Regions from separate parts of the Streptomyces glycanivorans genome, predicted to be linked through region 1. Evidence: riboswitches for the same ligand, from Rfam matches in the RefSeq annotation. Region 1 holds a riboswitch; each other region holds the start of a gene.
What was found. Region 1 has a riboswitch for cobalamin ahead of P8A20_RS28570 (cobalamin biosynthesis protein). Riboswitches for the same ligand answer to the same signal wherever they lie in the genome.

Region 1 (3,266 bases):
CGGTCGGGGCGGGGACTGTCCACGCCGGGCCCCGCACCGGCGGCGGGGGTCCGGCCCACCCCTCGCACACACAAGCGGAACGTGCCCACGCGGTTGGGGTCACCGTGCCGCCCTGCCCAGTTCACCTTCCGTTCATCCAGGTTGCTTACGTTCCCCGTGCCAATGACGTCGAACGATTGCCTGGGTAAATGGAACACATCACGCTGCTGCTTGCGATTGTGGTCGTGACAGCTCTCGTGTTCGATTTCACGAACGGTTTCCACGACACCGCCAACGCGATGGCGACCACCATCTCGACCGGCGCTCTCAAGCCCAAGACAGCGGTGGCCATGTCCGCCGTTCTCAACCTCGTCGGCGCGTTCCTGTCGGTGGAGGTCGCCAAGACGATCTCCGGCGGGATCATCAATGAGAACGGCCTCAGAACCGAGGTCATCTTCGCCGCGCTCGTCGGCGCGATCCTGTGGAATCTGCTGACCTGGCTGGTCGGCCTGCCCTCCAGTTCCTCCCACGCACTCTTCGGCGGCCTCATCGGCGCCGCGGTGATGTCGGCCGGCTGGTCCTCGATCAACGGCGGCACCGTCGTCACGAAGGTCCTGCTGCCGGCGATCGCCGCGCCCCTGGTGGCCGGTGTCGCCGCGCTGCTGGCCACGAAGCTGACGTACCGCCTCAACCGGAAGATCACCGACGAGGCCCAGCTCAAGTCGACGGCGAAGGGGTACCGCGCCGGCCAGATCGCCTCGGCCGGACTGGTCTCGCTCGCCCACGGCACCAACGACGCGCAGAAGACCATGGGCATCATCACCCTGGCCCTGGTCACCGGCGGCGTCCTCTCCCCCGGCTCCAACCCGCCGGTCTGGGTCATCGCCTCCGCCGGTATCGCCATCGCGCTCGGCACCTACCTCGGCGGCTGGCGCATCATCCGCACGATGGGCAGCGGCCTCACCGACCTGCGTCCGCCGCAGGGCTTCGCGGCCCAGACGAGCGCGGCCACGGTCATCCTGGCCTCCTCGCACCTCGGTTTCTCCCTCTCGACCACCCAGTCCTGCTCCGGTGCCGTCATGGGCGCGGGCCTCGGACGCAAGGGGGGCGTGGTCCGCTGGTCCACGGCCACCCGGATGTTCGTCGCCTGGGGTCTGACGCTGCCGGCCGCAGGTCTCGTCGGCGCGGGTGCCGAGTTCCTGACCAAGCAGGGCCCCTGGGGCGTCGCTGTGGTCGCCGTCCTGCTCGTCGCGGGCTCCGGTGCCATCTGGCTGCTGTCGCGCCGCAAGCCGGTCGACCACACCAATGTGAACGCGACCGAGGACGAGCCCGCGGGCGTCGTCACGACCGCCATCGCGGCCGTCAGCCCGCCGCCCGTCGGCTTGGGTGTCCCGGAACTCAAGACCACCATCCACGCCCCGGCGTCCGAGACCCCGGCCGACCGGCCGGCCACGGTGTAAGGACAGATCCGCATGAACATCGACTGGGCAGCTCTCGCGTCCGTCTTCGGCGTCAGCCTCGTGATCACCATCGCGTTGGTCGGCCTCTTCACTCTCGGCATCACCGGCCTCGCCAGGCAGACGACCACGGCGCAGGGCGGCGGTGGCGGCGTCCTGGCGCGCACCGGCGCGTACGCCTGCTTCGCGCTGTGCGCGGCGGCGGTCGCCTACGGGATCTTTCTGATCGTCGCCTGACCCACCGGGTAGGCACCCGCTCAGGGCCGGACACACCACGTGTGTGTCCGGCCCTGTGTGCGTCTGAGCACACTGAAGCCTCGCAGGTCAACGGCAGGTTGACGGGCGTTCGCGGAGCGTGGTGGACTGCCGGAGCCATTTAGGCCGACCGGCTCGCCGGCCGGCCTTACGGCGACAGGAGAGGAAGCCGGTGCGAATCCGGCGCGGTCCCGCCACTGTCACCGGGGAGCAGCCTCCACACGGAAGTCACGGTCCGCCACCGCGGACTGGAAGGCCGGAGGAACTGCGGATCCGGGAGCCAGGAGACTCTCGTCGCCGGTCACGTCGAACCAGGGCGCGGACCCTGAGTGAGGACATACGCCATGTCTGGCTGCCCTGCGTCGGTCACCCCACCACCTTCCGAGAAGGCCCTTCGAGGCACGACGGCGGGCTGAGCGGTGCGAGCCGACCGCATCTTCGCGTACGGCGCCGCAGCCGGACTGATCGGCGACATGCTGCTCGGTGACCCCCGGCGGGGCCACCCCGTCGCCGCCTTCGGGCGTGCCGCGGCCGGCGCCGAGAACCTCCTCTGGCGCGATCACCGCGGCTGGGGCGCCCTGCACACGCTCGTGTGCGCGGGGGGTGCCACGGGCGCCGCCGCGCTGGCCGCCCGTGCCGTACGGAACCGTCCCGCCGCCGCGGTCGCTCTGACGGCCGCCGCCACCTGGTCCGTCGTCGGAGGCACGTCGCTGGGCCGCGAGGCGCGTGCCATCGGCGGGGCCCTGGCCGCCGGGGACGTCGAGCTGGCCCGGGAGCGGCTGCCGCACCTCTGCGGCCGGGACCCCCAGGCGCTGGACGGGCCGGGCATCGCCCGCGCGGTGGTGGAGTCCGTCGCCGAGAACACCTCCGACGCCGTGGTGGGGGCCCTCGTGTGGGGCGCGCTCGGCGGGGTGCCGGGGCTGATCGGATTCCGGGCCGTCAACACCCTCGACGCGATGGTCGGGCACAGGTCGCCCCGCCACCGGCGCTACGGCTGGGCCTCGGCGCGGCTCGACGACGTCGTCGGCTGGCCGGGGGCCCGGCTGACCGCGGCGCTCGCCGTCGCCGCCGGGGGACGCCCCCGCGAGGCCGTCCGGGCCTGGCGGGCGGACGCCCACCGGCATCCCAGCCCCAACGCGGGCCCGGTGGAGGCCTCGTTCGCGGGAGCGCTGGGTGTGCGGCTCGGCGGCACCCTGGCGTACGGCGGGCGGGTCGAGCACCGGCCGGTGCTCAACGGCGGGGCCGGCCGGGACGTACAGGTCACGGACATCGAACGGGCGGTGCGGCTGTCGCGCCGGGTGAGTGTGCTGGCCCTCGCCGTGTGCGCGGCGGGGCGGCTGGCCAGGGGACGGAGAGCCACATGAGCGGCGGGTTGCTGGTCGCGGGTACCACTTCGGACGCGGGCAAGAGCGTCGTCACGGCCGGGATCTGCCGGTGGCTGGTGCGCCGGGGGGTGAAGGTCGCGCCGTTCAAGGCGCAGAACATGTCGCTGAACTCGTTCGTCACCCGGGAGGGGGCCGAGATCGGCCGGGCCCAGGCGATGCAGGCACAGGCCGCCCGGGTGGAGCCTTCGGC
Region 2 (3,266 bases), 1.3 Mb from region 1:
GCGGCGTCCTGGCCGAAGGCGAACGCGTCGAGGGTACGGGCGTGGCCGAGGCAGATCAGCAGGGTCACGGCCAGCACGGCGGAGCACGTCCACACGTCGCCCCATCCGACGCCGCTCAGCGAGCCGAGGAGCCAGAAGAGCACGCCCCGGGTCTGTTCGGCGTCGGCGGCGGTCATCACGACGAACGAGGTGAGCGCGGAAAAAAGCTGCATGGCCGCGACCCCGGAGAGCACGACGCGGTCCGTGGACCCGCCCAGTGTGTGGCTGAGCAGCAGCACGAGGGCGAACGAGCACAGGGCCCCGACGAAGGCACCGCCGGAGATCGACACCGCTCCCCCGCCGACGCCCAGGACGACGACCACGACCGCCCCGGTGGACGCGCCCGAGGAGACGCCGAGGACGAAGGGGTCGGCGAGCGGGTTACGCAGCAGCGACTGCATCACGGTGCCGCACACCGCGAGTCCGGCCCCGCACACCGCGGCGAGCAGGGTGCGGGGCATGCGCAGGTTCCAGATGATGCCGTCCCGGATCGGCGTCAGCCGTCCTTCGCCCAGGCCGAGGTGCGAGGCCACGACGGACCAGACGTCCGGGACGGAGATCCGGGCGGGGCCAATCGTGACGGCCACCGCGACGGACAGGAGCAGCAGGGCGATCCCGGCGCTCCACAGGAGACCGTCGCGCAGGATCCGTGCTCCGGAGACGGTCCCCGCCGGAGGAGGCGAGTGCACCTGCGCGTCCGGGGCGGGTCCGGTCCTCGTCACCCCCGTCTCCGGGTCCGCGGCGGGTTCGGTCCTCGTCACCCCGCGAGCCCGAACGAGCGCAGCCCCGCCGCGACGCGCTCGACACCTTCCACGGTCCGGATGGTCGGGTTCATGGCCTGGCCGCTGAGCAGGACGTACCGCTTGTGGCGGACGGCGTCCAGGTTCTTCGTGGCGGGGTTGGACTCCAGGAACTCGATCTTCTTCTTCGCGCTCTCGGCCGTCTGCGACTTGCGGGTCAGGTCACCGATCACCAGGACGTCGGGGTCGCGGTCGGCGACGGTCTCCCAGTTGATCTGGGGCCATTCCTCGTGCGTGTCGTCGAAGACGTTCTTCGCGCCGAGCTCCTCGGTGATGATGCCGGGAGCGCCGCAGCAGCCCGCCAGGTAGGGGGCCTCGGCGTTGGCGAACCAGTAGAGCAGGGTGGCGTCGGAGGCGTCGACCTCGGCGGTCGCCTCGTCGATCCGTTCCCGGAGACTGCTGATCAGCTTCTCGCCCCGCTCCGGGACGCCGAACACCTTGGCCAGGTCACGCACTTCGCCGTAGACGCCGTCCATGGTCAGTGGCGCGGTGCGCGAGCCGTCGCTGCTGCCCGCGTTGTCCTTGCCCGCGCAGTCGGTGGGTGAGAGGTACGTCGGTACGCCCAGCTTCTCGAACTGGTCGCGGGACGCCACACCGCCCTTGCCGAGGGTGGATTCGAAGGACGCGCTGACGAAGTCGGGTTCCTCCGCGAGGACCTTCTCGGAGGAGGGCTGGTTCTCCGCGATGCGGGGCACCGCGGCTTCGTCCTTCTCCAGTCCCTTCATCACCGGGTCCGTCCAGGTCGCGGTACCGGCGAGCCGGTCGGCGAGGCCCAGGGAGAGCAGGATCTCCGTCGACCCCTGGTTGAGGGAGACGGCGTGCTGCGGGGCCGCGTCGACGGTCACCGTGCGACCACAGTTCTCCAGGGTCACTGGGAAGCCGTCGGCGGAGCTCTCACGCGCCGGGCCGTCGGACGTGCTACCGCCCCCGCCGCAGGCGGTCAGGAGGACAAGTCCCGTGATGAGCAGGGCGGTTCGGCGTACGGTGCTGGCTATGGGCGGCACGAGTCCCTCGGCGTCTCTGGGCTCAAGCGCGGAGCCCGCTACAGTGTTCCGCTCCCGGTCCGGAAGCGGGTGCCAGCAGGTCTTCGGACTCGGGTTCGTCCGGACGGAGCGCCTTCCCGGTGCACCCGAGGGTGTCCCAGTGGCTGTGGCCCCGCCCGTCCCCCTCACCGCTGCGCGTCAGCTCCGGATTCGCACCGGATTCCCTGACTCCACGTGGAGTGTGACTGGCGCCTGCAAGCTATCACGCGGCGTGTCGCCGGCCTCCTGGGCCGTCGCCGGTCGGCGGGCGCGGACCGCTCCCTTCCGTACCGGTGACGGCCGTCGGGCGGGTCAGCGCTTGGGGTGAACCGATTCGCCGCCGTCGCTCTGCGGCTTCCCGCCACAGCGGGCGAGCACGGACGTCGTGCCCCAGTAGGCCAGCAGGACGGCACGCAGTCCCAGGATCTCCAGGCGCTCGCCGAGCCGGCGTCCCATCGCCTGTTCCGTACGCGGGGCGCTCACCGGGCGTCCGCCGCGCCGGTGTTCCACGGGCCCTCGGGGTCGTCGTACGCGTCGGCGTAGCCGGGGCCGGCGATCGGCCAGTCGGCCAGCAGCGCCTCGGGCAGGGCGAAGGAGTCGGCCAGCTGCGGTGCGTGCGCGGCGACGGCGGTGATCAGTTCCTCGGCGTACCGCGCCAGGGCCTCGACCTGATCGCCGCTCAGGAGACCGGCGGCCAGCAGATCACCGCTGTTGCGGGCCACCCACTCGACGGCGAACAGGCGCTCGAGCTCGCTCAGCCGGTCCTTCGCGGCTCCTTCGGGCAGTGCGGCGCGTTCCTCGGCGTAGGCCGCGGCGGCCTCCCGGTACGCATAGGCCTCGACCCCGCGCAGCGCGTGGCCCGAGGCCGCGTTCCAGCGTCCGAGGGCGTCGGCCTCGGACGCCAGCAGCACGCGTTCCCTGGCCCGGGCGAACCAGATGCCCTGGACCGAGGCGAGGAGCGCCCCGAGGAAGCGCGGGTCTGTCAGGTCACCGGTGTGCGGGGCCGGGGTGTCCGCTCCGCCGGGCTCCGCGGCGAAGATCATGTCGGCGGCCGCCTTGGTGTAGAGGGCGATGTTGTCGCCCTCCGCGGTGATGGCCCCTTCCACTCCCGTGACGAGTTCGGTCATGCCGTTGTTCTCGAGCAGTGCCTGGGCGCCGCAGCGTTCACGGCTCTCCACGATGACGTCGCGGGCCCGCCAGGTGATCCACGCCTTGGCGACATCGACGAGGGTCCCCGCTTCGGCCCGGCTCTCGTCGTCCGTACACGATTCCCACCGCTCCTGCGCCCTGCGGTACAGCAGGGTCATGGCGAAGACGGTGGCCATGGCCGAGGCGAGCGGCCCGTGGTGGGTCCGGTGGGCGTTGACCGGCACGGGCGGCGCGCCGCGGCTGCCGGAGATCAGCC
Region 3 (3,266 bases), 2.5 Mb from region 1:
CTGGCGACCATCGCCACGTCGCACAGGATCGGCGCGCCGGAGCGCAGGGCCGCGCGGGCGTCGGCCACCACGTTCGGCGAGAAGGCGAGATCGCGTACGAGGTCGACCATGCCGCAGGCGTGGATCATGCGGACGGCGACCTGGCTCACGTCGGCGGGCAGCCCTGCCAGATCCGCCTCCGCGCGGATGGTGGCGAAGGACTGGCGGTAGATCGCCGGTCCGTCCTTCTCGTACTGATGCACAGTGCTGTCGCTTTCTTCGTCTTTCTCGCCGAACAGGTCGGAGAGGGGCCGAACAGGGGGTCGTGCGTGGTGGTCAGGTGCGTGCGCCCCGGGCCGCCGCCACGGCGGCGGCCAGCGCCGCCGGGTCGTCCCGTACCGTCGCCGCCGTGGTGACGAGGTCCCCCCGGACGTGGGAGATCCGGTGTCCTCGGGGGGTGGCGACCACGTCGATCCACTCCCCGTGCGGATGGCCGCAGCGGCGTTCGCAGCCCGACCAGTACACAGGGAGATGCCCGGCCGGTCCGACGGCGGCCCCCGCCTCGGCCCGCACATCGGCCAGCGACTTCGCGCAGCCGGGCCGGCCGATGCAGGCGCCCACCCCGGCCCACGGGGAGCCGGGCCCGGTGATCAGGCCGGCCTCGGCGAGGCCCGCCGACAGGCCCTCCGACAGGCCGGGGCCGATGCCGGTGACGACGATGCCGCGCCACGGGGTGAGGCGCAGTTCCCCCGCGCCCGACAGCAACAGCCGCCACTGGGCCGGGGCCAGCCGTCCCAGCGGTACACCGACGGACAGGGCGGACTCGCGGTGGCCGCCCACGACGGGGCCGTGGGCAGGCGGCAGGACTTCGAGGGGGCGGGGGCGGTGGTCCGCCGTGACGGTGGTGCCCGTCTGCCGCAGCCGGCGGACGACCTCGGCGGGCAGTGCCGCGGCGTCGGCGTCCGGCAGGTCCTTCACCCGCCAGGCGCCGGTCCCCCGGGCGGAGTCGAGGAAGGCTTCCGCGGCGGTCAGCGCGGCCCGGGGGCCGTCGTCGGCGTGCACGCGGAGGACCTCGTCGCCGTGCCCGACGCGCAGCAGGGCATCGCCGTCGTGTCCCAACAGGGTGAGGTCCGCTCCGAGGGCGTCAACATCGCCGCGGCCGTCGTCGAGCGCGAACAGGAAACGTCCTGAGAGCGCCGTCGCGCCCGGGCTACCGCACAGGAGACGGTCGAGGCCGGTCAGCCAGGGTCCGACGTCGACGGAACCGAGGCCGTCGAGCCCGGACAGCGGGGACGCGACGATGTTGCGCACGCGTTCATGCCGTGCGGAGGGGAGCAGCCCGGCCTCGTCCAGCAGTCCGGCCAGCTCGGCACCGCAGTCCGGTGCGAGCCCGCGCAGCTGCACGTTGCCGCGGGAGGTGAGATGCAGCTCACCGTCACCGAGGCGCTCGGCGGCCTGCCCCAGCGCCTCTGCCTGGCGGGGTGTCAGCACCCCGCCGGGTATGCGGATCCGCGCCAGCGCACCGTCGTCCGCCCGGTGCAGGCGCAGCGCGCCGGGGCAGGCGTCACCGCTGCTCCGGGCACACGCGTCGCCCGGAGAACGGGACGGAAGGGGGGATGCGGACATGGCGGCGAGCATACCGACCGTGACCGTGGTGGACCCCTGCGGTCACTGTGACCTACGGGACAGCCGCCGCCGTCGCGGCCAGGGCGGGGGGCCGTCTGGTCAGGACCCCCCTCCCCCCGCCTACTATGCCTAGCGGCGGTCCGTTCGGTCCGCCATCGCCGTACGGCGACATGGGAGGAAGCCCGGTGAGATTCCGGCGCGGTCCCGCCACTGTGAGCCCGGCCCCGGCCGGGCGAGTCAGGAACTCCCTTTCCCAGGCTCTCGGTCCCGTCCGAGCAGCCGATCCGACACTGCCCGGGGCGTGGACACCCCGAGGAGGGCTGACGCCGCATGATCCTGCTCCTGTCGACGTCCGACACCGACCTGCTGAGCGCCCGTGCCGCGCAGGGACCGGTCAGCTACCGCTACGCCAACCCCTCCCGGCTCTCCCTCGACGACCTCCCGCAGCTGCTGGAGGGGACCGACCTGGTCGTCGTACGCCTCCTCGGTGGTGTCCGCGCGTGGCAGGAGGGGCTGGACCAGGTACTGGCCACCGGCAGGCCCGTCGTCGTACTGACAGGTGAACAGGCCCCCGACGCACAGCTGATGGCGGCGTCGACCGTGCCCGTCGGCATCGCCGCCGAGGCGCACGCCTACCTCGCGCACGGCGGCCCCGCCAACCTGGAGCAGCTGGCCCGCTTCCTCTCCGACACCGTGCTGCTCACCGGCCACGGCTTCGAGCCGCCCGCCCCGGCGCCCGCCTGGGGCCCGTTGGAGCGGACCGCCCGGGACGTCACCGGCCCGACCGTCGCGGTGCTCTACTACCGCGCCCACCACATGAGCGGGAACACCGCGTTCGTCGAGGCGCTCTGCGCGGCCGTGGAGGACGCGGGCGCCCGCCCCCTCCCGCTGTACGTAGCCTCGCTCCGGTCGCCCGAACCGGAGCTCATCGACGAACTCCGTGCCGCGGACGTCATAGTGACCACCGTCCTCGCGGCGGGCGGCACCAAGCCCGCGACCGCGTCGGCCGGCGGGGACGACGAGTCCTGGGACGCGGGTGCCCTCACCGGCCTCGACGTCCCGGTGCTCCAGGCGCTCTGCCTCACCAGCCCGCGCGCCGCCTGGGAGGAGAACGACGAGGGCGTCTCCCCGCTGGACGCGGCCACCCAGATCGCCGTGCCGGAGTTCGACGGGCGTCTGATCACCGTGCCGTTCTCCTTCAAGGAGATCGACGAGGACGGCCTGCCGGCGTACGTCGCCGACCCCGAGCGGGCTGCCCGCGTCGCCGGGATCGCCGTACGCCACGCGCGGCTCCGCCACATCCCGGCCGCCGAGAAGCGGATCGCGCTGGTCCTGTCGGCCTACCCGACCAAGCACTCCCGCATCGGCAACGCGGTCGGCCTCGACACCCCAGCCAGCGCCGTCGCCCTGCTGCGCAGGCTCCGTGAGGAGGGCTACGACTTCGGCCCCGAGGAGGAGATCCCGGGCCTGGTCTCGGGCGACGGCGACGAGCTGATCTACGCGCTCATCGAGGCGGGCGGCCACGACCAGGAGTGGCTCACCGAGGAGCAGCTGGCCCGCAACCCGGTCAGGATCCCCGCCGCCGACTACCGCCGCTGGTTCGCCACGCTGCCCGCCGAGCTGCGCGAGGCCGTGGAGGAGCACTGGGGCCCGGCACCCGG

Region 2: it holds a riboswitch for cobalamin, as region 1 does, so the genes downstream of both, P8A20_RS34585 (ABC transporter substrate-binding protein) here and P8A20_RS28570 (cobalamin biosynthesis protein) in region 1, are expected to answer to the same signal.
Region 3: it holds a riboswitch for cobalamin, as region 1 does, so the genes downstream of both, cobN (cobaltochelatase subunit CobN) here and P8A20_RS28570 (cobalamin biosynthesis protein) in region 1, are expected to answer to the same signal.

Annotation. Positions count from the first base shown of each region.
Region 1 covers NZ_CP120983.1:6,474,335-6,477,600, reverse strand. The annotation lists gene P8A20_RS28580 (inorganic phosphate transporter) at 189-1,439, shown strand; gene P8A20_RS28575 (hypothetical protein) at 1,452-1,673, shown strand; cobalamin riboswitch at 1,854-1,982, shown strand; gene P8A20_RS28570 (cobalamin biosynthesis protein) at 2,111-3,055, shown strand; gene P8A20_RS28565 (cobyric acid synthase) at 3,052-3,266, shown strand, end outside.
Region 2 covers NZ_CP120983.1:7,818,291-7,821,556, reverse strand. The annotation lists gene P8A20_RS34590 (FecCD family ABC transporter permease) at 1-728, opposite strand, end outside; gene P8A20_RS34585 (ABC transporter substrate-binding protein) at 797-1,843, opposite strand; cobalamin riboswitch at 1,901-2,087, opposite strand; gene P8A20_RS38840 (hypothetical protein) at 2,174-2,344, opposite strand; gene P8A20_RS34580 (acyl-CoA dehydrogenase family protein) at 2,341-3,266, opposite strand, start outside.
Region 3 covers NZ_CP120983.1:3,952,287-3,955,552, reverse strand. The annotation lists gene P8A20_RS17340 (precorrin-8X methylmutase) at 1-242, opposite strand, end outside; gene P8A20_RS17335 (ferredoxin-like domain-containing protein) at 316-1,617, opposite strand; cobalamin riboswitch at 1,725-1,871, shown strand; gene cobN (cobaltochelatase subunit CobN) at 1,936-3,266, shown strand, end outside.